Stappia indica: one gene and its partner. The protein of the gene in region 2 binds, or shares a complex with, the protein of the main gene of each other region. Links are inferred from orthologs where the notes say so. Each region holds a gene or a part of one and is shown on either strand. Other genes may lie near its edges. The genes, in order: GH266_RS03850 and trxA.

The links.
Region 1: the proteins of trxA (region 2) and GH266_RS03850 are in contact, whole or in part, in an NMR structure (PDB 2IPA), measured with the Bacillus subtilis proteins. The link is inferred for Stappia indica from one-to-one orthologs.

Annotation. Positions count from the first base shown.
Region 1 is NZ_CP046908.1:824,688-838,701, reverse strand. Bases 7,095-10,079 are described here. They hold GH266_RS03850 (arsenate reductase ArsC), read left to right. Parts: upstream 7,095-8,324; coding sequence 8,325-8,834; downstream 8,835-10,079. Other genes in these bases: GH266_RS03840 (ArsR/SmtB family transcription factor), read left to right, coding at 10,041-10,079; arsB (ACR3 family arsenite efflux transporter), read left to right, coding at 8,853-9,944; GH266_RS03855 (ArsR/SmtB family transcription factor), read left to right, coding at 7,962-8,294; GH266_RS03860 (nitrate reductase), read right to left, coding at 7,497-7,841; GH266_RS03865 (class I SAM-dependent methyltransferase), read right to left, coding at 7,095-7,500. In the rest of the region: hydA (dihydropyrimidinase), read left to right, coding at 1-44; GH266_RS03910 (DUF3830 family protein), read left to right, coding at 66-476; GH266_RS03905 (hypothetical protein), read right to left, coding at 486-1,076; GH266_RS03900 (Lrp/AsnC family transcriptional regulator), read right to left, coding at 1,105-1,563; GH266_RS03895 (nucleoside recognition domain-containing protein), read left to right, coding at 1,680-2,666; GH266_RS03890 (PepSY-associated TM helix domain-containing protein), read right to left, coding at 2,726-4,111; GH266_RS03885 (copper chaperone PCu(A)C), read right to left, coding at 4,234-4,755; GH266_RS03880 (hypothetical protein), read right to left, coding at 4,833-5,231; GH266_RS03875 (helix-turn-helix domain-containing protein), read left to right, coding at 5,368-5,958; GH266_RS03870 (aspartate/glutamate racemase family protein), read right to left, coding at 5,966-6,661; more of GH266_RS03865, read right to left, coding at 6,745-7,094; more of GH266_RS03840, read left to right, coding at 10,080-10,403; GH266_RS03835 (MFS transporter), read left to right, coding at 10,468-11,694; GH266_RS03830 (LysR family transcriptional regulator), read right to left, coding at 11,720-12,613; GH266_RS03825 (class I SAM-dependent methyltransferase), read right to left, coding at 12,699-13,973. UniProt on the Bacillus subtilis protein: Catalyzes the reduction of arsenate [As(V)] to arsenite [As(III)]. In vitro, can dephosphorylate para-nitrophenyl phosphate (pNPP).
Region 2 is NZ_CP046908.1:3,348,717-3,362,705, reverse strand. Bases 7,455-10,414 are described here. They hold trxA (thioredoxin), read right to left. Parts: upstream 9,115-10,414; coding sequence 8,794-9,114; downstream 7,455-8,793. Other genes in these bases: addA (double-strand break repair helicase AddA), read right to left, coding at 9,230-10,414; grpE (nucleotide exchange factor GrpE), read right to left, coding at 7,926-8,558; fabF (beta-ketoacyl-ACP synthase II), read left to right, coding at 7,455-7,827. Outside these bases: rpsA (30S ribosomal protein S1), read left to right, coding at 66-1,775; GH266_RS15760 (DUF488 domain-containing protein), read right to left, coding at 1,955-2,341; panB (3-methyl-2-oxobutanoate hydroxymethyltransferase), read right to left, coding at 2,429-3,235; signal peptide peptidase SppA, read left to right, coding at 3,436-4,443; GH266_RS15745 (integration host factor subunit beta), read left to right, coding at 4,440-4,748; GH266_RS15740 (LapA family protein), read left to right, coding at 4,852-5,193; GH266_RS15735 (trimeric intracellular cation channel family protein), read right to left, coding at 5,288-5,920; GH266_RS15730 (MarR family winged helix-turn-helix transcriptional regulator), read left to right, coding at 6,064-6,486; more of fabF, read left to right, coding at 6,559-7,454; more of addA, read right to left, coding at 10,415-12,730; double-strand break repair protein AddB, read right to left, coding at 12,727-13,989. UniProt on the Bacillus subtilis protein: Participates in various redox reactions through the reversible oxidation of its active center dithiol to a disulfide and catalyzes dithiol-disulfide exchange reactions.

The DNA of each region.
Region 1 (14,014 bases), 2.5 Mb from region 2 along the record:
GCATCTACCGGTCGGCCCGCACCCGCAGTGCCGCACCGCTCTGAAATCCCAAAGGAGGAAACGACATGAAGATCAAGATCACCGCCGGCCCCTTCACCTTCGATGCGGTGCTGGAGACCGAGAAGGCGCCTGAGACCTGCAAGGCGTTCCTGGCGCGCATGCCCTTTGCCGGGCAGATCGTGCATGTGCGCTGGTCGGGCGAGGGCGTGTGGATCCCGCTCGGCGACTTCTCCTTCGGCGTCGGCTACGAGAATCACACCAGCCACCCGGCGCCGGGCCACATCCTGCTCTATCCCGGCGGCATCAGCGAGACGGAGATCCTGCTCGCCTATGGCGGCGTCGACTTCTCCTCGAAGATGGGCCAGCTCGCCGGCAACCACTTCGTCACGCTGACCTCGAACCTCGACAAGCTGCCCGAGCTCGGCCGCAAGGTCCTGTGGGAAGGCGCGCAGGACATCCGCTTCGAGGCGGCCTGACCTTCCGGCTCAGTCCAGAACGGCGAACTGGTCGAGGATCCAGAAGACCTCCGCGGCCAGCGCCAGCACCAGAAAGGCGATGTGGAAGCGCGGCGCGCGTATCCACATCGCCGCAACGGCCAGGGCGGCGAGCCCCGTCTGCCGCAACGGGTAGAACGTCCCGAACGAACGGAAATGTTCCGCTCCCTTCATCGCCGTGTCCAGCATGTCGAGGCAGAACAGCGTCGCCAGCAGCCCGTAGAACCACTTCTGGCGGGTGTGGAAATAGTCCCGGTAGCTTGAATTCTCGCCGACCTTGTCCGGAAACAGGATGGCGCAGGTGAAGAAGAAGCACGAGGCGTAGGCCACCACCAGGAAGTAGAGGCCGAAGGTCCAGCGCTCGATGCGGGCAAGGCCGATCTCGAACCACCAGAAATGCATCACCGCCAGCAGCAGGAACAGCGCCCAGCCGATATGGACGCTGTAGAGATGCTCGCGCCGCGGGTGCTGCACCATGTTGGCGAGCCCGTTCAGCAGCCGCGCCACGCACAGGCCGGTGATGATGCCGATGAACACCCGCACATGCACGAAGGCGCCGGGATTGGAGACCAGTGTTTCCATCACGCTGCGTCCTCCCGTCTTGCCCGCCTCACGGCGTCAGCCTGATCGCCGTGGTTTCCTTGCCGGTGCGGATCACGAACATCGTGTAAAAGCGTGCCACATTGGTCTCGTTGCGGAACAGACGTTCGCACAACCCGTCGAATTCCTCCATGCCCGACAGCCGCAGCATCAGGACCACGTCGGTCTCGCCGCTGACGCTGTAGGCCTGCACCACGGCCGGCTCGTTCTCCACCAGCGCCAGGAAGCGGCGGGTCTGCTGCTCGCCGTGGCGCTCCAGCTCCACCGTCACCACCGCCTTCAGGCCCTTGCCGGCGCGCGCCGGGTTGAGGATGGCGACCGTGCGGTCGATGACGCCGGTCGCCTTCAGCCTGCGGATGCGGCGCAGGCAGCTCGACGGCGACAGGCCGACCTCCTCGGCAAGGTCGGCATTGGTGCGCGCGGCGTCCGCCTGCAGCAGGTTCAGCAGCTTCCTGTCGATGCGATCCATGGCCCCTCCGGCGGTCGCGACACTATGCAATAAAATTGCACGAACTTGCAAAGTCTGACCAAAAATGCCGCGCGGCTGCGGTATCGGTAGGGCACGAAAATGTTGGAGTGACTCGAATGTCTGTGCGTGCGCAGCTGATCCGGCGGACCCGCGAAACCTTTGGAATCTATTGGGAACTGGTGCGCATCATCGTGCCGGTCATGGTGATCGTGGAGATCCTGGCGCGTCTCGGCGCCATCCGCGCCATGTCGCCCTATTTCGAGCCGGTGATGCAGCTCTACGGCCTGCCGCCGGAGATCGCGCTCGCCTGGCTCACCGGCCTGCTGATCGGCCTGTGGGGCGCCATCGTCATCGTCTTCGCGCTGGTGCCGGTGTCCGAACTCACCGTCGCCGACATGACCGTCTTCTCGACCCTGCTGCTCTTCGCCCATGCGCTGCCCATCGAGCAGCGCATCATCCAGCGCGCCGGGCCGGGCTTCTGGATCACCACGGTGCTGCGCATCGTCGGTGGCCTCGCCTGCGCCGCGTTCCTCCACCAGCTCTATTCCGCGACCGGCTGGCTCTCCACGCCGCTGTCGCCGGTCTGGATGCCGATGGAGGAGACCTCGACCTGGATCGGCTTTGCCATCGGCCTCGGCAAGACGCTGCTGATGATGCTGGTGATCCTGTTCGGCCTGTGCTGGCTGATGGACATCCTCAAGGTCACCGGCATCATGGACCGGCTGATCCGCGCGCTGGTGCCGCTGTTCCGTCTCGCCGGCATCGCCCCGCCGGCCGTGCCTTTCGCCTCCGTCGGCCTGCTGCTCGGCATTTCCTACGGCGGCGGCCTGCTGATCCGCGAGGCGCGGGAATCGCGGGTCGACCCGCGCCAGGTGTTCCTCGCCAGCGCCTTCATGGGCTTTGCCCACAGCCTCATCGAGGACACGCTGATCGTCGTCGCGGTGGGTGCGGATTTCGCCAGCGTCTTCTTCGGCCGGCTGCTCTTCGCGGTGGTCGCGACGGCGGTGCTGGCGCGGCTCCTCTCGCTGATCCCGGACTGGATCCTCTTCGCCGAACCGGCGCAGGCCCGTGCCGCGCGCGAAGCCGGTACCGATACGGCCTGAGCCGATGTCCTTCGGGCTCGCGGCAGCTGTCGCCGCCGCGAGCCGTTTCCGATCCGCCTTCAGCGCGCGGCGAGGCGCGCACCGAGCGGGCGGATCACCAGGAGGTCGATGGCCAGCATCGCGATCAGCGACAGGCCGACCAGCGGGAAGACGATCCCGCCGACCGCAAGGATCGCCAGCAATCCGCGGAACACCTTCCTGTCCGCCGGCATCGGCGGCACGCCGAGGCTTCCCGCCGGCCGCCGCTTCCACCACATCACGCCGGCGGAGACGGCCAGCATCACGATGGCCAGGCACACGACGACCAGCAGGATCTGGTTCGCCAGGCCGAACTGCTGGCCCATATGCGTGTTGATGCCGAATTCCAGCCACCTGCCGAGCGGGCCGTAATCGGCATAGCTCATGTCGACCAGCGGCTTGCCGCTGTACTGGTCGAGATGCACGACGCGCTGCTGCGCCAGGTCGTCCGGATAGACCGAGGCCGAGTAGACGCCGGTCGGCGAGGACGGCAGGCCGATGGTGTAGCCCCGGTGCAGGCCCAGCCCGTCGACGATCTCCACCGCCCGGTCGATGCCCATATCGCGTGCCTGCGGCGCGGCGTCGGTCGATTGCGGGATCTGCGCCTGTTCCAGCGACCAGGTGGTCGGTGCGATCTCGGCCAGCTTTGCGTCCGACATCGGCACCTCGACGCGCACGCCGGACGGATAGCCGAAATTGGTGCCGTTGGCCCATTCGTTGACCTTGGCGCCCCAGTTGCCGGACCACGGCATTCCGGTGATCGCCAGGAACACGATGAAGAAGCCGACGAAGATGCCCGTCACCGCGTGTGTGTCGCGCCAGAACATCCGGTTCTTCGGTGTGCCGCGCACGCTGGTGACGCCGCCGCGTCCGCGTCTGCGCGGCCACCACAGATAGATGCCGGTGCCGACCAGCAGGATCGACCAGCCGCCGACGATCTCGATCACGCTGCGTACGGTGGGTCCGAAATAGCGCAAGCTGTGCAGGTAGCGCACGGTCCACATCACCGTGCCGCGGTCGGGCAGGGCGCCCAGCACCGTGGCGTCGTAGGGATCGACATAGACGGCCAGGCGCTCGCCCGTGTCGGCGCTGACGGTGATCTCGGCCGAGGCGTTGGCGGTCGGCGGATCGGTATATTTCACCGCCCGGCCGGGATGGGCGTCGAGCGCGGCAGCAATGATGGCGGACGGGGTGGCCCTGGCGGCGTTTTCGCGGATTTCCACCCGCTTCAGGTCCGCGTGCAGGATCGCGTCCAGCTCGTCGCGGAAGAGATAGAGCGCGCCGGTGACGGCGAGCGTGATCATGAAGGGCAGGACCAGAAGGCCCGCATAGAAGTGCCAGCGCCAGACGGCACGGTAGAGGTCGGAGCTGGAAGCGGGGGAGGCGAGCGCCCCCGTTCCGGCGTCCTGCGCGGTGGTATCGGTCATGGATGGATCTCCGGGCACAGGGCGTCCTTCGCCGCGCGTATTGCTGCGGCGGGCGGACGGCCAAGTTGCCGTTATTCGGGGTGAAGCGTGGCGCCCCCGCGTAACCGCAGGGGCAGCCCTGCTTAGTGCGTGCTGTGGTCGGTCTTCTTCGTCTCGCCGTGACCATGGCTGCCATGGTCGGCCGCCTTGCCGCCGGCGCCCATCTTGTCGGCCGCCAGCTCGACCTCGATGTCGCCGCCCTTCTCGAAGGTGAGGGTCAGCGGCACCTTGTCGCCTTCGACGATCGGCTGCTTCAGGCCGATCAGCATGACGTGGAAGCCGCCGGGAGCCAGCTCCACCTTGGCGCCGGCCGGCACTTCGAGACCATCGGCGAGCGGACGCATCTTCATGATGCCGCCGGTCATTTCCATCGTGTGGATCTCGACCTTCTCGGCAATCGGCGAGGAGCCGCCGACCAGCCGGTCGGCCGTGCCGCCCTCGTTGGTGAAGCTCATGAAGGCGCCGGCCACCTTGGCGGCGGGCGGCGTCGCGCGGGTCCAGGGATGGCCGATCTGGATCTCGCCGACCCGGTAGCTGTGGGCCTGGGCACCGACGATGGCGACGAGCGTCAGGGCTGCCGCGAAGACAAACTGAAGAGTACGCATGGGATAGGCTCCATAAGTCGCAAATATGCTGACCGGCGGCCATCGGGCATGGCCGGTCCTTTGGGTGTTGGTTTGCGTCAGATGGAGAGAGGCGGCGGCGCGCGGGCCGGTGGCGGCGGCCCTTCCGCGCGCTCAGCCGCGGTCGGGGCGGGAACCGGCACCCAGGCGGCGGTCTCGGCCGGCTCGGGAGCGGGCAGGACGATCGCGACAGGGGCCGCCAGCGTGCCGCCGGCGCAGGCGAGCTTGCACAGCGTCGAGCAGCAGTCGCGGGCCAGGTCCTTGAGCGGATGGTTGTCGTCCGGATCGGCAATCGCCGTCGGCGAGCACAGCACATAGGCCGGGCTGGTGCCGTCGGCGGCCATCACCGTGCGCGCATTGGCGGCGACGACCCCCTGCAGCAGCATGGCAAGGACGATCGTCGCGGCCATCGACCACGTCAGCAACCGGTCCTTCAGGAGTTCCCTCATGCTGTGCATGGATCGTCTCTAGCGCCGCCGCGCGCATCTGTCACGGGGGGAAATCGTCGCGGGGCAGATGGCTCTCCGGGACGACCGCTTTTATAGTGATCGCATGAGCGCCGGCACCTGGCCGGCATGTGCGAAAGGCGGGCAGGTGGACGCCAGCGAGGGCATCAAGGGACCAACCGGCATCGGCGCGCTCGTCGGCGCTGCGGTGCGCCGCGAACGCCTGCGCGCCGGCCTGTCGGCAAGCGAGCTTGCACGCGCGGCCGGCCTTGCCAAGTCGACCCTGTCGCAGCTGGAATCGGGGAGCGGCAATCCCGCCATCGAGACCCTGTGGCTGCTTGCCAATGCGCTGGGCGTCAGCGTCGCCGCGCTGCTGGAGGCCCCGCGCGGCGAGATCGAGGTGATCCGTGCCGGCGAGGGGCCGTCGACCCGTTCCGACCATGCCGATTATCTCGCCCGGCTTTTGTCGGCGGCGGGACCGGGCACAAGGCGCGATCTCTACGTGATCGAGGCCGAGCCCGGCTCGCCGCATCTTTCCGCGGCACATCTCTCGCCCGGTCATGGGCCGGGCACGCGCGAGCATGTGGTCGTGATGCGCGGCCGCGCGCGTCTGGGGCCGGAAGGACGGGAGGTCGAGCTTGCCGCCGGCGACTATGCCGCCTATCCGGCGGACACCCCTCACACCTTCGAGGCCTTGGAGCCGGACACCCGCGCCGTGCTGATCATCGAGCACGGCTGAAACCGCTTTACGCCTCTACCGCGTGCCGCAGGGCGGCGAGCGCCAGCAGCCGCGTCGAATCGAGCGTCGGCAGCGGCGAGTTGCCGTCGTTCATCAGGAGCGGGATCTCCGTGCAGCCGAGCACCACGGCATCGCACCCGTCCTCGCGCGCCATGCGGCCGATGACCTGCTGGAAATACGCCTCCGCCGAGACTTCCAGCCTTCCGCGCACCAGCTCGTCCATGATGATGCGGCCGATCTCGGTCCGCTCCGCCTTCGTCGGCAGCACGGTCTCGATGCCCTGCCTGCCGAGCGCCTGCGGGTAGACATCGCTTTCGGTCAGCCACACCGTGCCGGTCAGAGCCAGCCGGCGAAAGCCTCGGCGCGCGGCCTCCTGCGCCACCACCTCGGCGATATGGAGAAAAGGCAGGGGCATGCGGTCCGCCACATGCGGCAGGCCCTGGTGGATGGTGTTGTCCGGGCAGATCAGCAGCTGCGCGCCGGAAGCCTGCAGCCGCCTGGCGCTGTCCAGCATCAGTTCGCCGACAAGATCGGCGCGCCCCGCCTCCAGATGGCGGACGTAGTCGATGAGCGGCTGCATGTGCAGGCTGACCGGCGGATTGCCATGCGCCCCGAGCAGGGCTTCGGCTTCCGCGCAAAGGATGCGGTAGCACTCCGCCGCCCCTTCCGCCGAACAGGCGATGATGCCGACATGCCGTGCCATTTCCGCGCTCCATCCATCGTTCCGGACATTTGTTCATTATATCGAACGATCTTTCCGGTCAACCGGACGGGGCGGATCCGCGCTCACACCTTCCGGGCGACAGCGCGGAACACAAGCTCCCACAGGCAGGTGGCGCCGCTCGCCTGCCGCTCCTGCCGCAGCCGCGCGTCCAGCGTGTCCGGATCGGCGCTGGCCATGTCGGTGATGCCGAAGCCCTCCAGCCGCGGCATCACCGCGCGCACGATCATGCCGACGGGATAGCTGCTGTCCGGCGTCAGGAGGTTCGCCTCCGCCCGCACGCTCTCGACGGCAAGGCCCGCCGCGCTCATCACCTCGTGCAGCGTCAGCCCCATGTCGAGCCGCGCGCCCTCCCGGCGCAGCATTTGCGCCAGCCAGTCGCGCACCTCGTCATGCAGGGGCAGGGGATGGCGTCCGGGCACCAGCTTCGAGGCGTCATGCTCGTGAAAGGCGAAGACCCCGCCGGGCTTGAGCGCGGTGCCGAGCGCTTCGACCGCCGCGACCGGGTCCTCTTGGTACATCAGCACCCTGCGGCCGACGACGGCGTCGATCATTCCGTGACCGGGAAGCTCCGCGTCGAAGCCGCCCTCGATGACGCTCACATTGGCAAGGCCTTCGTCCGCCGCCATCCGCCGGGTCGCCTCCAGCATGGCGGGATCGCGGTCGACGGCCAGCACCCGGCCCCCAGGGCCGACGCGGCGGGCGATCATCCGCGTCACCGCGCCGGTGCCGCAGCCGATATCGACCACCGTCCAGCCGGGGGCGATTCCCGCCTCGTCCAGCAGGCGCTCGGTCATCAGGTCGACGGGGTTCGGGCTCATGCGGAACGGTCCTTGTCTGCGGTGCGGCGGGCATCCTCGGCGGCTGCCGCGATATCCGCAAGGCCCACCGCGGCAAGCGGCATGTGCAGGCGCAGCCGGCGTGCGGGCGCGCCCGCCTCGTGGATGCCGATCACCGTCTCCACATCCGGGCAGCCGTCCTCGCCGCAGGCCAGCTCGCTGACCGAGATCACCGCGTCCTCGCCCGGCGCCAGCACCTTGCGCACGCCCTGCTTGACCCGCTCGCGCAGGGCCTGCCGGTCGCCCTCCGTGTGGCTTCCGGCCGTCTCGGCGGGGGAGGGACGCCGGTCGCGCGGTGCGAACGGATTGACGAAGAGGCGCATGGTGGGGATCCTGATTTGTTATGTAATAACGTTTCAAGATTGGCGAATGAGGAGGCGCGCGTCAAGGCGGTTGCGCGCGGCGGCGTCCCGATGTATCCATATATCCAGAAGGAGAGATAAATGGATAAGTCATCCGCGCTCATGGCGCTGGCGGCGCTCGGTCAGGACACCCGGCTGGACATCTTCCGCCTGCTGGTGAAGGCCGGACCGCAGGGCGTTGCCGCCGGCGAGATCTCGACGCGCCTCGGCGCGGTCCAGAACACCGTGTCGGCGCATCTCAAGACGCTCGCCCAGGCCGGCCTGGTCCAGGCCGAGCGGGACGGGCGCAGCGTGCGCTACACCGCCGACATGACCGGCTTCCGCGATCTTCTCGCCTTCCTGATGGAAGACTGCTGCAACGGTGCACCGGAGCTCTGCCGCCCGGTGATCGAGGCGGTGACCTGCAATTGCTGATCTCCCGCCAGGCGGGAAATGGAGGGGTAAATGACCGATCGCGTCTATAATGTGCTGTTCCTGTGCACCGGCAATTCCGCCCGTTCGATCCTGGCCGAGGCGATCCTCAACCGTGACGGACAGGGGCGGTTCAAGGCCTTTTCCGCCGGCTCGCAGCCCAAGGGCGAGGTGCATCCGCAGGCGCTTGCCCTGCTCGCCAAGCTCAACCACGACACCGGTTTTGCCCGTTCCAAGAACTGGGAAGAGTTCGCGCAGCCCGGCGCGCCGGTGATGGATTTCGTCTTCACCGTCTGCGACAACGCTGCCGGCGAGGCCTGCCCCGTGTGGCCCGGCCAGCCGATGACCGCCCATTGGGGCGTGCCGGACCCGGCCGCCGTCGAGGGGACGGCGAGCGAGGTGGCGCTGGCCTTCGCCGACACCTACCGGATGCTGGCCAACCGCATCTCCATCTTCACCGCCCTTCCGCTCGCCTCGCTCGACCGCATGACGCTGCAGTCGCGCCTCGGCGAGATCGGCCGCGACCTGCCCCGGGCCGGCTGACCAATCCAGGATATCATCATGACGGATCATGCTATCGGGGACGGCGACGGCGCCGCCCCGGCCATCGGGTTTTTCGAGAAGTACCTGACTCTCTGGGTGGCGCTGTGCATCATCGCGGGGATCGGCCTCGGCCACATGCTTCCGGGGCTGTTCAGGGTCATCGCCTCCGCCGAGGTGGCGCAGGTCAACCTGCCGGTTGCCGTGCTGATCTGGCTGATGATCGTGCCGATGCTGCTGCGGGTCGACTTCGCCGCCCTTGCGCAGGTCGGCACGTTCTGGCGCGGCATCGGCGTGACGCTGTTCATCAACTGGGCGGTCAAGCCCTTCTCGATGGCGCTGCTCGGCTGGCTGTTCATCGGCTACCTGTTCCGGCCCTGGCTGCCGGAAAGCCAGATCGATTCCTATATCGCCGGCCTGATCATCCTGGCGGCGGCGCCGTGCACGGCGATGGTCTTCGTCTGGTCCAACCTGACGCGCGGCGAGCCCAACTTCACCTTGTCGCAGGTGGCGCTCAACGATGCGATCATGATCGTCGCCTTCGCGCCCATCGTCGGCCTGCTGCTCGGCCTGTCCGCCATCACGGTGCCCTGGGACACGCTGCTGATCTCGGTGCTGCTCTACATCGTGCTGCCGGTGATCGTCGCGCAGGTGCTGCGCCGGCGGCTGCTGGCAAAGGGCGGTCAGCTGGCGCTCGACCGGCTGGTCGGGGTGTTGCAGCCGGTCTCGCTGGTGTCGCTGCTCGCCACCCTGGTGCTGCTCTTCGGCTTCCAGGGCGAGCACATCATCGCCCAGCCGCTGATCATCGCGCTGATCGCCGTGCCGATCCTGATCCAGGTCTACTTCAATTCCGGTCTCGCCTATCTGCTCAACCGGATGTCCGGCGAGCGGCACTGCGTCGCCGGTCCCTCCGCCCTGATCGGCGCTTCGAACTTCTTCGAACTCGCCGTTGCCGCCGCCATCGCCCTGTTCGGGCTGAATTCCGGTGCCGCGCTGGCCACCGTTGTCGGCGTCCTCGTCGAGGTGCCGGTGATGCTGTCGGTGGTCTGGATCGTCAACCGGTCGCGGGGCTGGTACGAGCGCGGATCGCGCGTCGCGGGCAGCACAGACTGACGCCTGCGTCCCGACACCTTTCGACGAAAGCACTTGCCGGGCCTGCCCGCCTGCCGTAACCCTTGTTCGAGTTTTTTCGAACAAGGGTTACGGCACATGACCGCGCGGCTCGAGCAGACGGCAGCCCAGTTGCTGGCGCTGGGCAATCCGCTCAGGCTGCGGATCTACCGCATCCTGGTGCGTGCGGGCGCCGAGGGCCTTCCCGTCGGCCGCATCCAGGAGCAACTGGAGATCCCGGCCTCGACGCTGTCCCATCACTGCAAGCAGCTTGTCGATGCCGGGCTCGTCACGCGCGAGCGCCAGGCGACGACGCTGATCTGCCGCGCCCATTATCCGGCCATGCGGGCGCTGCTCGGCTATCTCGCCGAGGAGTGCTGCGCCGACGGCACCCGCCCTTCCGATCTTGCCGATGCGCCTCCCTCCTGCCGGGGCGCATCCGTTCCCGACCCCGCCACCTGACCCCGCCACCCGGCCCTGCCATCGTCCGGCCACCGTCCGGCGCGCTTTCACGAGGATCACGTTCATGTCGCAGCGCCCCCTTGGCGTGGATGCGCCGCCGGCCGGGACCGGCTGGTTCATCACCGCGCTCGGCATCGCCCAGATCTGTTCCTGGGGTACGCTGTTCTACGGCTTTCCGCTGATCGCCGAGGCGATGCGCGGCGACCTCGGCTGGTCCAAGCCGGTGCTCTACGGCGCGGCGACCCTCGGTGTGGTGCTGGCCAGCATCGCCGCCTATCCGGTGGGGGCGGCGATCGACCGGGGGCGCGGGCGCTACCTGATGGCCGGCGCCTCCGTGCTGGCCGGCCTGCTGCTTCTCGCCTGGTCGCAAGTGGAGGATGTCGCCGCCTTCTATGTGGTGCTGGCCGGGCTCGGCATGCTGCAGGCCGCGACGCTCTACGAGCCGGCCTTCGCCGTCATCGCTCGCCGGGTCGGAGCCTTGCGGGCGCGCAGTGGCATCACCGCGCTCACCCTGTGGGGCGGCTTCGCCAGCACCGTCTTCATTCCGATCATCCAGATCCTCATCGAGACGCAGGGCTGGCGCGGCGCGCTGGTGGTGATGGCCGGCGTCAATGGTCTTCTGTGCGCTTCGCTGTATTTCGCGGCGATCGATCCCGCGCGCGATGCGCCCGTGCCGGTGCGAGAGGACGGCAGCGCGCCGCTGTCGGGCCGCCGCGCGGTGGCCGCGGCCATGCGCCGGCCGGCCTATTGGGGGCTGATGCTGGCCTGGGTCTCCTATGCGGCGGCGTTTTCCTCGCTGACCTATCACCTCTATCCGCTGCTGCTGGAGCGGGGGCTGGATGCGGCCGGCGTCGTCGCGGTGATGGCGGTGATCGGCCCGGCCCAGGTCGCCGGGCGCATCGCCATCCGCATGCTGGCGCCGGCCGCGCCCGTGCGGGTCATCGGCTCGGCCGTCGTCATCGTCTTTCCGCTCGCCGCCGCAGCGCTCGCCTTCGCCCCGCCCTCGGTGCTGGTGATCGGCGCCATTGCCGCCGTCTACGGCGCGGCCAACGGCATGATCACCATCGTGCGCGGGCTTGCCGTGCCGGAGATGGTCAGCCGCGAGGCCTATGGCGCGGTCAGCGGCTCGCTCACCGGGCCGATGAACCTGATGCAGGCGGTCGCCCCGCTCGCCGCCGCGCTGCTGTGGCAGGCCTCGGGCGGCTACGGTGCGGTGCTGGCTGCGATCTTCGTCGGCGCGCTGTTCCTCTGCCTGGGGTTCTGGTTCGCCGCGCTGAAGGCTTCGCGTTGAAAGACCCTGTGCTGAAGCCCGGCGCTCACGCCTCGTCCTGCAGGTCCTCGGCCAGGAAGTCGATCAGCGCGCGCACCTTCGGCAGCAGGTAGCGGCGCGAGGGATAGACCGCATAGATCTGCGTGTCCTCCGGTGCCCAGCCCTCCAGCACCGTCTCCAGCCGCCCGGCGGCAAGGTCCTCGCGCACGTAAGGTGCGGGGATCAGCGACAGGCCGTAGCCGGCCAGCAGCGCCTCGCGCACGGCAAGGCTGGTCGACACCCGGTAGCGGCTGGCGACCGGCACGCTCGCGCGTTCGCCCTCGCGCTCCAGCGCCCATTCCGTGGCATTGCCGGACAGCGAAAACTGGACGATCCGGTGCGATGCGAGTTCCTCCGGATGGCGCGGCCGGCCGGCCTTGTCGAGATAGGCGGGCGCGCCGCAGATCACATGGCGCATGCTCGTCAGCCGGCGGGCGACGAGACTGGAATCCTCCAGCTTCGACGTGCCGCGGATGGCGATATCGAAGCCGTCCTTGACCAGGTCCACCTGCCGGTCGTCCAGGTGCAGGTCGATCTCCACTTCGGGATAGGCCAGCATGAAGGCGGTGATCGTGCGCGACAACCGGGTGACCGTGAGCGAGATCGGTGCCGCGACCCGCAGCAGGCCGCTCGGCCGGTGGCGCAGCGGCTGCATTGACCCGTCCGCCTCGGTCAGGTCATCGAGGATGCGCGCCACCTGCTCGTAGTAGAGCCGGCCCGGCTCGGTCAGGCTCATCCGCCGCGTCGTCCGGTTGAGCAGGCGCACGCCGAGATGGGCTTCCAGCTCGCCGATATTCTTGCTGATCGCCGCCGGCGACAGCGAGAGGCTACGCGCGGCGCCGGCGAAGGAGCCCTCGTCGACCACCCGGCGAAAGACGCGAAGCGCGGTGAGCTGTTCCATTCCGGCGTTGCCTCATTCCTTGTGAACGTCACTTGGCAACGCACAGACTATTATGCGTCCTATTATGCGTCGGTCCTGAGGGCGGTCAGTAAGCCTTGATAATCGGTCCTAATGAGACCCTGGAATCATCGCCGATTGGAGTGAAACGGACCGTCTTCCCAATGCCGCTGATCTCAAAGCAACGATATGCATGAGGGAGGGGGCTCCACTGAGGCAGTTCCGAAAAGTCGATTGTTCGCTCGACAGATCCGCTCTGGATGATCATTGATCCAGCAGATCTCTTCACGTTCAAAATGAACTTTGTAGTTTTGCTGTCCGTCACATACTCGGCGTTATTCTGCTTTCCATCCAGGTCCAGTGTTTTGTTCCCGAAATAATCTATGGCCTGGGCCCCTGCATGCGACGAGAAAACGACGGATTGACTTGCTTCCGGTTGCTGTTGTCCTTCGACCAGTATCAGGTCGATCCACGATCTGGCGAAAGCCGGATGGACAGGAGGGCTGGAGGCTCCGCTCCAATTCCTGACAAGGGGAAAAGATTCCAGATTGTATCCCTCGAATGCAAACAGCGGATACTGGTTCAGTTTCTCGATGGCCCAGCCGTCACGTTTGACGGCATTCTGCAATCTCGTGGCTTCGAAGATGAGATTGAATTCATGATAGGAAAAGCCCCGTCCTGCCCTTGTGCGCATGAGGTCGAAACCTTCCGTCTTCAGGACGAGGTCCTTAAAAGACTGCCGGCTCGGGAAAGCGGTTGCGTACGCCGCAGCGATGTCATCGGGGAGCGCGTCAAAATGAGGTATTTCGGAAGTGTGCAGGTCGATCGGATTCAGCCGGTTGGGTCCCTCTCCGATATAAACTGCTGCGCCGCGCTCCAAAAACGATTTAGCTGAATTCAAAGCCGACATTCTTTCCGCGAACGTCATATGCTCGAGTACAGCATAGAATATCACAAGGTCGAACGGGCCGTGGCTGTCCCATATTTTTTCAAGGTCATCGCCGTTTGTCTGAATAAGGCGAACATTCTTCAAGCCAAGATCTTGAACGAGAGAGTTCGCTTCATCGAGCGATTTTTTGTCGATGTCGATGCCGGTGTAATTTTCGGAGAGCCTGCTTAGGCCGTAGATCTTTGCGCCCTGCCCGCAGCCGACCTCGAGTACATTTTTGAATTTATTTTTGTTTGCGCCTCGGCATATAAAAGGTACGCTGCAATAGGCGAAGTAATCGTGCCGCCTGCGTGATACGGGATTCTTGAATTGCTTGTCTTTAGGTAGGCGGCTTCTTTCAATCAAATCATTGGCACTTATTTGCCGGTTGCTTCGAGCTTCATCCAGGCAAAATGCGTCAAGATTCCATTGCATAATATCAAGGCCTCGTCACTGAGAATTCTGTGGCGGCGAAA
Region 2 (13,989 bases):
GAGGAACCGCCTGGAACAACACAAACCCGCCGGCGACGAGCCAGACTTGGCTGCCAGGAGTTTCGATGAGCAGTTTGAACCCTACCCGCGATGAATTTGCCGCCCTTCTCGAGGAAAGCTTCGAGCAGCAGGAGCTGTACGAAGGTTCCGTCGTCACCGGCACCGTGATCGCCATCGAGAAGGATCTCGCGGTGATCGACGTCGGCCTGAAGGTCGAAGGCCGCATCGCGCTGAAGGAATTTGGCGTCAAGGGACGTGACGGCGACGATGCCGGCGTCTCGGTCGGCGACAAGGTCGAGGTCTATCTGGAGCGCGTCGAGAACGCGCTCGGCGAGGCCGTCCTGTCGCGCGACAAGGCTCGCCGCGAAGAGAGCTGGGTCCGTCTCGAGGTCGCTTTCGAGGCGAACGAGAAGGTCACCGGCCAGATCTTCAACCAGGTTAAGGGCGGCTTCACCGTCGACCTCGACGGCGCCGTGGCCTTCCTGCCGCGTTCGCAGGTGGACATCCGTCCGGTGCGCGACGTCGCGCCCTTGATGCACACCCCGCAGCCGTTCCAGATCCTGAAGATGGACAAGCGCCGCGGCAACATCGTCGTGTCGCGCCGTGTCGTCCTCGAGGAGACCCGTGCCGAGCAGCGCTCGGAGCTGGTCCAGAGCCTCGAGGAAGGCCAGGTCATGGAAGGCGTGGTCAAGAACATCACCGACTACGGTGCGTTCGTCGACCTGGGCGGCATCGATGGCCTGCTGCACGTCACCGACATCGCGTGGCGCCGCATCAACCATCCGAGCGAGGTCCTGTCGATCGGTCAGACCGTCAAGGTCCAGATCATCCGCGTCAACCAGGACACGCACCGCATCTCGCTGGGCATGAAGCAGCTCGAGGCCGATCCGTGGGACGGCATCGAGGCCAAGTACCCGGTCGATGCCAAGTTCACGGGCCGCGTGACCAACATCACCGACTACGGTGCGTTCGTCGAGCTGGAGCCGGGCATCGAAGGCCTGATCCACGTCTCCGAGATGTCCTGGACCAAGAAGAACGTCCATCCGGGCAAGATCGTCTCCACCTCGCAGGAGGTTGAGGTGATGATCCTGGAGGTCGATCCGGTCAAGCGTCGTATCTCGCTCGGTCTCAAGCAGACCCTGCAGAACCCGTGGGAGGCCTTCGCCGACAAGTTCCCGACCGGTACCGAGGTCGAGGGCGAGGTCAAGAACAAGACCGAGTTCGGTCTGTTCATCGGTCTCGACGGCGACGTCGACGGCATGGTCCACCTCTCCGACCTCGACTGGAACCGTCCGGGCGAGCAGGTCATCGAAGAGTACAAGAAGGGCGACATGGTTCGCGCCGTCGTGCTCGACGTCGACATGGAGAAGGAGCGTATTTCGCTCGGCATCAAGCAGCTCGGCGGCGATCCGTTCGACACTGCTGCGGCCGGCGAGCTGCGCAAGGGCGTCATCATCACCTGCGAAGTGGTCGAAGTGAAGGACGGCGGCCTCGAGGCCAAGATCGTCGACACCGACCTGACCACCTTCGTGCGTCGTGCCGACCTGTCCCGCGACCGCGCCGAGCAGCGCCCCGAGCGTTTCTCGGTCGGCGAGAAGTTCGACGCCCGCGTCACCCAGTTCGACAAGAAGACCCGCCGCGTGTCGGTCTCCATCAAGGCGCTGGAAATCGCCGAGGAGAAGGAAGCCGTTGCGCAGTACGGTTCGTCGGACTCGGGCGCTTCGCTCGGCGACATTCTCGGCGCGGCCCTCAAGGCCCGCGAGACCGACGACTGATCGCAACACGCGACCTTACGAAAAAACAGAACCCCGGCCTCGCGGCCGGGGTTCTTTCGTTTGGGGGGCCTCGCGGCCGGGGTTCTTTCGTTTGGGGGGCCTCGCGGCCGGGGTTCTTTCGTTTCGGGGGGGCCGCAAGGCCGGGGTTCTTTCGTTCCGGGCCGGGTTCGCGGCACGTTTCAGGCGATGTCGGCGCCGCGCTCCGTCAGCAGCTCGCGCAGCACGGAGCGGTGGCAGCGGGCCTCGTCCTCGCAATAGCAGCCGAGCGAGAAGGCCCCCGAATGCGACAGCGCTGCGAGCATGTCGAGCAGGCGCGCGGGGCCAGGCGCTGCCATCTCCTTGCGGAACGCCTTGACGAAGGCCGCCCAGTCCGCCTCCGACTGCGCGGCCCGCGCGCTCGCCACCAGCTCCGCACTCGGCGACAGCTCGGGCAGCCAGGTGTCGTACCAGTTGCCGGTCGCGTAGTCTTCCTTGCGCACACCGCGCGGCGGCCGGCGCACCGTGCCGAGCCGGGGCCCCTCGCCCTCGCTGCGCTGCGTTCCAAGCCGCACGATCCGAACGCTCATCTTTCGCTCCCTTGCCGTGGCCTGCGCAAAGGATGGCACATCCGGTCCCGTGCCCGGAAGATGCGAACGGCACGCGCCCCGAGCGGTTCAGCCGTAGCAGTGCTCGGGCGCGGGATAGGCGCCGGAGCGCACCTCCTCGCCGAAGGCGCGCAGCGCCTCGGTAATGCTGCCGCGCCCGGCAAGGTAATCCTTCACGAAGCGCGCCTTGCGCCCCTCGCCCAGGCCCAGCATGTCGTGCAGGACCAGCACCTGCGCATCGGTCGCAGGCCCCGCACCGATGCCGACCACCGGCACCGTTGCGGCCTCGCTCACCGCCTTGCCGAGCGCATCGGGCACGCATTCCAGCAGCAGCAGCCGGGCGCCGGCCTCCTCCAGCATGCGAGCCTCCTCGCGGATGCGCGCGGCGGCCGCCTCATTGCGGCCCTGCAGGCGGAAGCCGCCCAGCATGTCGGCCGTTTGCGGCGTCAGACCGAGATGGGCGCAGACCGGCATGCCGCGCTCGGTCAGATGGCGGATCGTCTCGGCCACCCAGGCGCCGCCCTCGATCTTCACCGCATTGGCCCCGGCCTGCATCAGCCGGGCGGCATTGGCCGCCGCCTGATCGGGAGCATTGGCCGCGCCGAACGGCATGTCGGCGAGGATCAGCGGACGGTGTTCGCCCCGCTCCACGCCGCGGCGGACGCAGGCCGTGTGATAGGCCATGTCGTCCATGGTCACGGGAACGGTCGAGCCGCGTCCCTGCACCACCATGCCGAGACTGTCGCCAACGAGCAGGGTCTCGATGCCGGCGCCGGCGGCGGCTTGGGCAAAACCGGCGTCATAGGCGGTGACCATCGCGAAGCGGCGGCCGTCCGCCTTGCGCGCGTCCAGCGTGTTAAGGGTGATTTGCGCCATGGTTCGTAAGGCCCTCCCCGACCTGTTATCGTGCACCGCAACAAAACGTGGCGAGCGCCTGAGTGCCAGAGGACGCGGCGTCCGGCAAGCATGCTGCTGCGCGCCTGCGGGCCGTTTCTTCCAGTTCGGGCTTTTCAACGGCAGCTCAGCCATGTAGCGATAAGCCTCCCTGGAAGCGGGAAGAGCGAAAGGTTTGGCCCATGGCCCTTGATGCGGACGCGCTGGTCGACCGACGGCGACTGCGCCGGAAAGTGATGTTCTGGAGGGCCTTTGCCTTCCTGCTCGCGATCGTGGCGATCGGCGGGATGCTCGCCTGGAGCGGCGCCTTCGGCTCGCTCGACCGGCGCGGAGCCCACATCGCACGGCTTCCGGTCGGCGGACTGATCGTCGACGACCGGGACCGGGTCAAGCTGATCAAGGAGCTCGCCAAGAACGAGCGGGTGAAGGCGGTGATCGTCGACCTGAACTCGCCCGGCGGCACCACCGTCGGCGGCGAGACGCTCTACATGGCGCTGCGCGAGCTGGCGGAGAAAAAGCCCGTGGTCGCGCAGGTCGGCACGCTGGCCGCCTCGGCCGGCTACATGACCGCCATCGCCACCGACCATATCGTTGCACGGCACACCTCGATCACCGGCTCCATCGGCGTCTACATCCAGTACGGCAATTTCGGCGGCCTGCTCGACACGCTGGGCGTCAAGTTCGACGTGGTGCGCTCCGGCCCGCTCAAGGCGGAGCCGAATTTCCATTCCCAGACGCCTCCGGCCGTGCGCGACAATCTGCAGGCCTTGATCGACGACAGCTACGAATGGTTCGTCGCCCGGGTGGCCGAGCGCCGCGGGCTGGATGTGGACGCGGTGCGCGCGGTCGCGCAGGGCGGCGTCTATTCCGGCGAGGCGGCGCGCGATCTCGGGCTGATCGACGATCTCGGCGGCGAGGAAGCCAGCCTCAAGTGGCTGGAAACCGAACGCGGCATCGCCGCCGACCTGCCGGTCGTCACCTGGCGGGTCGCGCGCGAGAGGGAGGGCGGACTGCCCTTCGTCGGCCGGATGGCGCACTGGTTCGGCTCCGGGGTCGCCAGCGGTGCCCTCGAGGCGGTGGCAGGTGCCGGCGCCATCATCCCGGAAGGGCTTGCGCTTGACGGTCTTGTGTCCGTTTGGCACGCTCGCAACGCGGCGGAAAGTCTCGACCGAACAGGGGGACGCGAATGATCAAGTCGGAACTGGTGCAACGGATCGCCGAACAGAATCCGCATCTTTACCAGCGGGATGTTGAGAACATCGTCAACGCGATCCTCGACGAGATCACCGATGCCCTGCGCAGCGGCAACCGGGTCGAGCTTCGGGGCTTCGGGGCCTTCTCGGTGAAGAACCGGCCGGCCCGCACCGGGCGCAATCCGCGCACGGGGCAAAAGGTCGATGTGGAGGAGAAGTTCGTTCCCTTCTTCAAGACCGGCAAGGAGATGCGCGAGCGTCTCAACGACGGGGACGGTTCGGAAGACCCCGACGACGATTGAGCGGCCCTGATCGGAGCCCGGGCCGCAGGCGGCCCGAATGCGGGCCGGGTGCCGGGACCGCAGGCGACCGGCCGCGCGGGAGATCGCGTACAGGAGACAGGAATTGACGCGCTTTCTGAAGAACCTCGTGCTGGTGCCGATCGCCGTCGTGCTGATCGCGCTGGCGGTCGCCAACCGGCATGTCGTGACGCTGTCGCTCGACCCGTTCAACCGGGCCGATCCGGCCGTGAGCGTCGATGCGCCGCTGTTCTGGATCCTGTTCGCGGCCGTCGCCTTCGGCGTCTTCATCGGCGGCGTCGCCTCCTGGGCAGCCCAGGGTAAGTGGCGCAAGGAAGCCCGCGTCAAGCGGCGCGAGGCCGACCGCTGGCACTCGGAAGCCGACCGGCTGAAGGCCCAGCAGCAGGGCGATGGCGGCAAGGCCATTACCTCCCGCTCCGCGGCCTGACCCGCAGCAACGGTTCGATAGTCTGATTTCGGCCCGCCGCGCCACAAGGTCCGCGCGGGCCGAATGCGTTTCAGGCAGTCTTCGGGGGCAGCCGTCAGGGATTGCCGGAAGGCTTGTCGTCCGGCGGCGTATAGGCCGGCAGGCTCCAGCCCCAGATGATCGCCCCGCCGCGCAGCACCAGGGCCGCCACGACCCCGGCGATCGCCGCCGGCCAGGCCTCGACGCCGAAGGAAAACAGGCCGACATAGACGCCCGCGCCGACAAAGGCCGGCGTCAGATAGAGCTCCGGATTGACCAGCGCCGAGGGCTGGTCGGCGATCGTGTCGCGGATGATGCCGCCGAAGGTGGCGGTCGCCACCCCCATCAGCACCGCAACCGTCGGCGGGTGGCCGAGCGCCAGCGTCTTCGCCGCTCCCATCACCGAATAGGCGGCAAGGCCCATCGCGTCGGCCCAGCGCAGCGGCTTGCTCATCCGTTCCACCACCGGCGTTGCGAACCACATCAGCGCGCCGATGGAAATGCAGACGACGAGATAGATCTCGTTCTCGACCCAGAAAACCGGCGCATCGAGCAGCAGGTCGCGCAGCGTGCCGCCGCCGACGCCGGTGAACACGGCGAAGAAGACGAAGGCGAGACAGTCGAGCCGCAGGCGCGAGGCGACGATGGCCCCTGTCACCGCGAAGACGGCAACGCCGAGAAAATCGAGGATCTGGAGCATGGTCGCCATGCGGCGATGCTAGGCCGTAACCCGGCGCATCCGCAACGGGCGAAGTGAGGCGCACGCGCGCTGTCCCCCGTGTTACTTCGCCCGGAGGCGGCGAGCGCCGCGCCAGGTCTTGACTTCGCCAGGTGCTGCTTTCCAATGAGGGCATGACCTTGCCCAAAGCCCTTGCCGACTGCCTGATCATGAACACCGTGGCGACCTCGCGGGCGCTGCTCAAGCGCTGGGACGCAAGGCTCAAGCCCTACGGCGTCACCGTCCAGCAGTTCTTTCTGCTGGCGGCGATTCGCTACCTGCCCGGGCAGCCGGTCATGGTGCTCGCCGGGCGCATCGCCCTCGACCGGACCAGCCTGACGCGCAATCTCGACCTCCTTGCCAGGAAGGGACTGGTCCGGCGCGTTGCCGGACTGCCCGGAAACCAGCGTGTCTGCGAGTTGACGCCGGAGGGCGATGCCGTTCTCGAGCCGCTTCTGGCGGTATGGCCGGACGCCTATGCGTCGGTGATGAAGGACATCACGGAAGAGGAAGCGGCGATCTATCTCAGCGTCGCCCGCCGGCTGGCGGCGCCGTGAAACCCGGATCGGGCCCTTGTGCTCGCCTCTCTATGTGTATATGCACGTCAAAACCCTACCAAGGAGGCTAGCATGTCGGTTCCGATTGTCGTCACGGGTTTGGGCGCCGTGTCCCCGCTGGGCGCCGGCATCGAGGCGAACTGGCGCCGGCTGATCGCGGGGCAGAGCGGCATCGTCGCCAACACCCGCTTCGACACGACCGGCTGGAAATGCGGGATCGCCGGGCTGGTCCCCTCCATCGCGGAGGATGCCGAGGGATTCGACCCCGAGCGCTGTATGGATGCCCGCGACCGGCGCCGGAACGACCTGTTCATCCAATACGCCATGGCCGCAGCCATCGAGGCGCTCGACCAGGCCGGCTGGCACCCGGAGGAGCCCGGGCAGCGGGCGCGCACCGCAACGCAGATCGGCACCGGGGTCGGCGGCGTCCCGGCGATCACCGCGGCGAGCGAACTGGTCCGCACGGAAGGGCCGCGCCGGCTGTCTCCCTTCGTCGTTCCCTCGTTCCTGCCCAATCTCGCGGCAGGCCAGGTGTCGATCCGCTTCGGCTTCAACGGGCCGGCCGGCTCGCCCACCACGGCCTGCGCCGCCTCCGCCCAGGCCATCGGCGATGCCATGCGCCTGATCCGCTCGGGCGAAGCCGATATCGCCCTGTGCGGCGGCGCGGAAGGCTGCGTCGATCCCGTCGCCATCGGCGGCTTCACGGCGGCCAAGGCGCTGTCCTTCGGCTACAATGACGACCCGCAGCGCGCCTCCCGTCCGTTCGACGCGGACCATGACGGGTTCGTTCTCTCCGAAGGCGCGGCAATGCTGGTCATCGAGCGGCTGGACCATGCCGAGCGCCGGGGCGCTCGCCCCCTGGCCGTCCTGTCGGGCTACGGCACCACGACGGACGCCCACCACGTCACCGCCGGCTGGCCGGACGGCCGCGAGGCCGCGCGGGCGATGGAGATCGCCATCGCGATGGCCGGGCTCGAGGCTGCGGATATCGGCTATGTCAACGCGCATGCCACCTCGACGCCCGTCGGCGATGCGGCGGAGCTCGCCGCCCTGGAGCGGGTCCTGGGCGCTGCGCGCGGCCGCGTGCCGATCAGCTCCACGAAGTCGGCAACCGGTCACATGCTGGGGGCAGCAGGGGCCATCGAGGCCGTGTTCTCGGTCCTTGCCATCCGCGACAGGACCCTGCCGCCCAGCCTGAACATCGCCCGGCCGATGGCGGAGGCCGAAGGGTTCGACCTGATCTCGCAAGGCGCCCGGTCGGCGCCGGTCGACCATGTCCTCTCCAACGCCTTCGGCTTCGGCGGGGTGAACGCCGCGCTGGTCTTCAGCCGCTTCGACTGACGCCGGCTGCCAGCGGACAACAGCAAAAAAGGCGCGCCATGGGCGCGCCTTTCTCGCAAAGCGTAAGATCGGACCTCATCGGAGGCCCGCAAACATACTCAGGCGGTGCGGTCGACCGTCGAGCCGGGCTCGGCCGCCGGGGCCTCGCCCTCCGGCTTGCGCTCCTTCGGCCCGCCCTTCGACACGCCGACAAGCGCCGGACGCAGCACGCGGTCGCCGATCACGTAGCCGGCCTGCATCACCTGCACGACAGTGTTGTTCGGCACCTCGGTGTTCGGCACCTCGAACATCGCCTGGTGGAAATTCGGATCGAATTTCTCGCCGGCCGGGTCGATGCGGCGCACGCCGTGCTTGTCGAGCTGGTTGAGCATCTCGCGCTCGGTCATCTCGACGCCCTCGATCAGGGCGCGCATGCTCTCGTTGGCCGCATCGCGGGCCTCGGCGGAGATCGCCTCCAGCGCCCGGCGCAGGTTGTCGCCGACGCCCAGCATGTCGCGGGCGAAGCTGGCCGCGGCGTATTGCTTGCTGTCGCGGATTTCCTTCTCGGTCCGCCGGCGCAGGTTCTCCATCTCCGCCATGGTGCGGAGCATGCGATCCTTCAGCTCGGCGTTTTCCGCCAGCAGCGCCTCGGTCGGATCGAGCGCGGCCTGCGCCTCGCCGCCGTTCTCGGCCTCATGACCGGAAACGGCATCCTCGGGGTTGATATTGGTCTTGTCGTTGCTGTCGTTCATGGTCTTCCCGGCAATGCTCGGCGTCTTCAGAAAAAGGTCTGGTCCGACCGGCGCCCCCGCCTCTCGCCCGGCCATCAGCGGCCAGGGGAAATCCGGGCTCTCGCCGATGCGCGGAACTGCCGACCGGCCCTTCGGCCTGCCCGCATCCCACGCAAGACGCACCGATCCGGCAAGCCTTCAAAGGCAAGCCGGACCGGCGTGATTCGGTTCAGGGTTCGCCCTAGACCGGACTGCGTCAGATCGCAGTCTGGATCCAGGCGGCCAGCTTGTTCTTCGGTGCCGCGCCGATCTGCGTGGAGACCGGCTGGCCGTCCTTGAACAGGATGAGCGTGGGGATGGAACGCACCCCGTACTTCATCGCCATGTTCTGGTTCTCGTCGATGTTGAGCTTGGTGATCTTCACCTGCCCGCTCATCTCTTCGGAGATTTCCTCCAGCGCCGGTGCGATCATCTTGCACGGACCGCACCATTCGGCCCAGAAGTCCACCACGACGGTGCCGGACGCCTGCAGGACGTCGGTTTCGAAGCTCTCATCGGTCACGACTGAAGTGGCCATCTCATGCCCTTTCCAAAAGCTCGCGGATGCGACGCATCCTTTCGTTGCCCCGAACGTAGGAAGGCGACCCGCCCGCGTCAAGCAAGCGTTGGGTCGCACCCGTGTCGCGGCGGTCTCAGGCCGGCGCCAGCGCCGCCACCGCCGCGTCCATCGCCTCGCCCGGCAGTTCCACCAGCTTCGGCCCGGCCGTATAGACCAGCGCGGCCCGCACGGCCCGCCCCGGCCAGATGTCGGCGAGCAGCCGGCGATAGACCGCAAGCTGCACCACATAGGCCTCGCCGATCTCGTGCGGCCCCTCCGGCACCCGCCGGTCGGTCTTGAAGTCGAGGATCCACACCGCGTCCTCGTCGACGCGCAGCCGGTCGATCTGGCCCGACACCTCATAGGCCGAGCCGTCGGCAAGGCGCAGCGTTCCGGCCAGGGGCACTTCCGCGCGCGCATCGGCCGAGAAGACGGCGGCAAAGCCGGGATGCTCCAGCACGCCGAGCGCCTCGTTCAAGAGCTGCTCCGCCCTTGCGGCAAAGAGCGGGCTCAAGGCATGGGCGAGATAGCGCCCGCCTGCGGCGCGGCGCTCTGCCGGCGGCAGCTCGGGCAGCAGCTGCAGCAGCCGGTGCAGGTGGCGGCCGCGCTCCAGCGCGAAGTCGGGAGCTGCCCGCGCTTCCGCCAGCCGGTCGGTCGCCGGCACCGGTTCGGCCCCCTCCTTCGCCTCCATCTCGTCGAAGGCCTCGGACGGGCGCAGGCGGCGCGGGCGCTCGGGCGCTGCTACCGGCGCGAACAACCAGGCAGGGGCCGGCGGCGACGATCCTTCCTCCGCAGCCTCTGTCCCTCGCGCCAGCAGCGGCGCCGGCGCGGTGGTGCCGGGGCGCTGCCAGATGCGGCAGGGGCCGCCGTCTCCCGCCTCGCCGTCGCGGGCACCCGGCTCCAGCGCGCGTGCCACCAGCGCGTGCCAGCACTCCTCCGACTGGCCGCGCGCCGGCATCCAGCCGCAGACGATCAGCCGGTCGCGGGCGCGCGTCATAGCCACATAGAGCAGGCGGCGGTATTCGTCGGCCGCCGCCTGGCGCAGGGCGTCCAGCCGCTCGCCGTGCCAGGGGCTGCGCTCGGCCTTGACCGGGTTCCAGACAAGGCCCGTGACCTCGCCGAGATTGCCGGGCATCGCCCGCTCGATGAAGACCGGGTCGTGATGGGCGCTGACCGGTGCCGCGCCGCCGTCGACCAGCACGACGAGCGGCGCCTCCAGCCCCTTCGCCCCGTGCACGGTCATGATCCGCACCACGCCGCGCGCCGCATTGAGCTCGCGCTTCACCTCCGTCGGCGCGGCCGCGAACCAGGCGAGGAAGCCCTCCAACCCCGGCACGCCGGTCTGCTCGAACGCAAGCGTCACCGCCAGGAACTCGTCGAGCACGTCGTCGACTTCCGAGCCGAGGCGGGCGCGGAAAGCGCGACGTCCCCCGTCGGCGCCCAGCAGCCGCGAGAAGAACTCGAAGGGCGGCATGAAGTCGGCGCGCGCGCGCCAGGTCTCGATCCGCTCGCGTGCCCGCTCGAACGCCGGATCGCTGTCCGCCTGCCGGCGCAGCGACTGCCACAGCGTGCCGGAGCGCAAGGAAGCTCCGTCCGGCCGGGCGAGGCGGAACAGCGCGTCGTCGTCGAGGCCGAGCAGCGGGCTCTTCAGCAGGCAGGCAAGCGACAGGTCGTCCTCGGGCAGCAGCAGGAAGCGGCCGAGCGCCAGCAGATCCTCCACCGCAATATGCTGGTTCAGCACCAGCCGGTCGCTGCCGGCCACCGGCACGCCCTCGCGCTTCAGGGCCCGCGTCAGCGCATCGACGAAGGGCCCGCGCTTGCGCACAAGCACCAGCACGTCGCCGGGCGCCGCCTCGCCGCTCTTCCACCAGCTCCGCACCGAGCGCGCCAGCCGGTCGGCCAGCCGCAGCATCGGACTGTCCGCACCGATGCGGTCGACCGGCGCGGTCCAGTCGTCCGGCACCTCCTGCTCCACCGGCTCCTCCGGCGGCCAGATCTCGACCATGCCGGGGTCGTTGCGCCGCACCGCCTCATGGATCGGCGCGCCTGCCTCCTGCGACAGGCCCGCATGCATGTCGGGGGCCTCGAACACCGTGTCGACGGCCGAGAGCACATCGGGCCGCGAGCGGAAGGAGAGCGTCAGCTCGACACGCTCGAACGCCGCCTCGGCATCCTTCGCCCGCCGCTCGAAATAGCGGCGCATGTCGGCGAAATAGGCCGGCACCGCGCCCTGGAACGAATAGATCGACTGCTTCTCGTCGCCGACGGCAAAGAGCGTGCGGATGCGCTCGTTCGCCGAGGCTCCGGCGAAGAATTCCTCTGCGAGTGCCTGGACGACGCGCCACTGGTGCGGGCTGGTGTCCTGCGCCTCGTCGACCAGGATGTGGTCGAGCCCCTGGTCGAGCTTGTACTGCACCCACAAGGCCGCATCCGCGCGCGACAGCAGGCTCGCCGTGCGCACGATCAGGTCCTCGAAGTCCATCAGCCCGCGCCGGGTCTTCTCGCGCTCGTAGATGTCGAGCATGGCATCGGCGAGCCGCAGCGCGGCTTCCGTGCCGGCCAGCGCATAGGCGATCCGCCGCCGCTCGAGCAGCGCCAAAAGCCGCTCCTGCTCGGCAAAGAGCCGCTCGACCACTTGCGGGAAGTTTTCTTCCACCTTCTTGGTCGCCAGCGCCTTGGTCGGCGCCAGGTCCTTGTTGAGGAAGACCCGGTGCCAGACCTCCCACCACTCGTCCGGCCTGCTGCCGGCGAGCCGGGCCGCCATGCGCAGACGCTCGGCCCGCTCGTTGTCGCGCGATCCGCCGCTCGCCAGCGCCTCGGCATAGGCCAGCGCCTCCTGCGGCGAGATCGAGACCTCCTCGCGCAGCGCCGCATCGAGACGGGCGAGCGTTTCGCCCTCCGAAAGGCCGAAGGCACGGGTCAGTTGTACCAGCGCCGCATCCAGCGAGCCGGCGTCCCGCAGCCAGCGGCGCAGCGTGTCGCGGCGGGCGATCAGGTCGGCAAGCGCCGCCTCCACCGTCTTGTCGGGCAGCTCGGAGACCAGATGCACCAGCGCCCGGCCCAGCGGGCTCTCCGGCTCGCGCTCGGCCAGCGCCAGCACGCGCGAACGGGCGCCGGCGAGCAGGTCCGCCGCCTGCCGGTCGTCCAGCACCTGGAAATGGCCGGCGACATTCGCCTCCAGCGGAAACTGGTGCAGGATCGCCTCGCAGAAGGCGTGGATCGTCTGGATCTTCAGCCCGCCCGGCGTTTCCAGCGCCACGGCGAAGAGATGGCGCGCCCGCGCCAGTCCGCGCGCATCCGGCCGCCGTCCCTCGATCGCTTCCAGTTCGCGTGCCAGCGCCTCGTCGGTCAGCGCGATCCACGAGCCCAGCGTCTCGAAGACGCGGGTCGCCATTTCGGAGGCCGCCGCCTTGGTGAAGGTCAGGCAGAGGATGCGCGAGGGCGCGGTGCCGGCGAGCAGCAGGCGGATCACCCGCCGCGCCAGCACGAAGGTCTTGCCGGAGCCGGCATTGGCGCTGACCCAGGCCGAGCGGCGCGGGTCGGCGGCCAACGCCTGCCTCTCGCGCGTCGCCAGCGGGATCTCGAAGGTGCTCATTCCTCCTCCCCTCCGCTGAGCGCCCATTCGCGCACCCGCGCCAGATGGTCGTAAGGGCCGGACATCTCCGCCTCCTTGCGCACCCTGGCGCGCGACAGATAGCCCTTTTGCGGATTTTCATAGCCGGCAAAGAGTTTCACCGTACGGGCCAGCGCCTCGTCGGCGAGTTCATCGACGCTGGTATTCTTCGGCGTCCTGTCCTGCCATTCCAGCGGCGTCCGCCCGCCGGTCAGGCGCATATAGGCGAGCGTTGCGACGGGGGCCGCGCGGTCGACCTCGCCGAAGGCGCCCTTGCCGATCATCGCCACTTCCAGCGGCAATTGCGGCGCCAGCAGCGCGGCGACTTCCTTGTCGCTCGGCGCCTGCCCGGTCTTGTAGTCGATCACCGCGAGGCTCCCGTCGGCCATCCTGTCTATGCGGTCGGCCCGCGCCGACAGGGTGACGCGCCCGCCGGGGGCAAGATCGAGCTCCAGCGCCCCGGGGATCTCCAAATGGCGACCGGCGATCAGATCGGCGCGGCCTGCCTCGTGGCGGATGAAGGCGGCGGCGATCCGCTCGAAGCGCAGCCACCACACGGCGCGGATCGCCGGGAAGGCATCGAGCGGGGCGAACTGCGCCCGGCCGATGGCGATCAGATGCGCCAGCGCCGCCTCATCGAACGGGCCGCTCCAGCTGTCCAGGAACTCGGCGAGGCAATCGTGGATCAGCGTGCCCTTTTCCGCCGCGCCCGGATCGCCGCCGATCGGCTCGACCGGGTCCAGCACCAGCACCTTGCGGGCATAGAGCGCATAAGGGTCGCGGATCAGCAGCTCCACCTCGGTTACCGAGATCCGGCGCGGGCGGGCGGCAACGGGCGGCGCCGGTTCCGGCCTTGCAACGGGCGCCGCCCCCGTCTCGACCCGGTCGAGATGGGCGGTGAGCGCCAGCAGGGCCTGCCCCCGCGCCTGCATCGCGGCGGTGACACCCTCGCCCAGCAGCGTCGTCAGCCGCAGCAGCCAGCGCGAGGCGACGGCCGGCGCGCCGCCCGAGCGCTCGGCCCGCGACAGGATCACTCGGGCCGCGCCCAGCGCCTGCGAGAAATCGTGGGCGGCCGCGCCGATGCGCCGCTCCGGCGGGTCGAGGCCGAGCCCGCCCTTCATCGGCCGGTTGAGCCAGGGGTCGTTGCGCGTCGCCTGCGGCCAGTTGCCCTCGTTGAGCGCGCCGAGCACCAGGATGTCGAAATCCTGCAGCCGGGCTTCCATCGGTCCGAAGATGGCGAT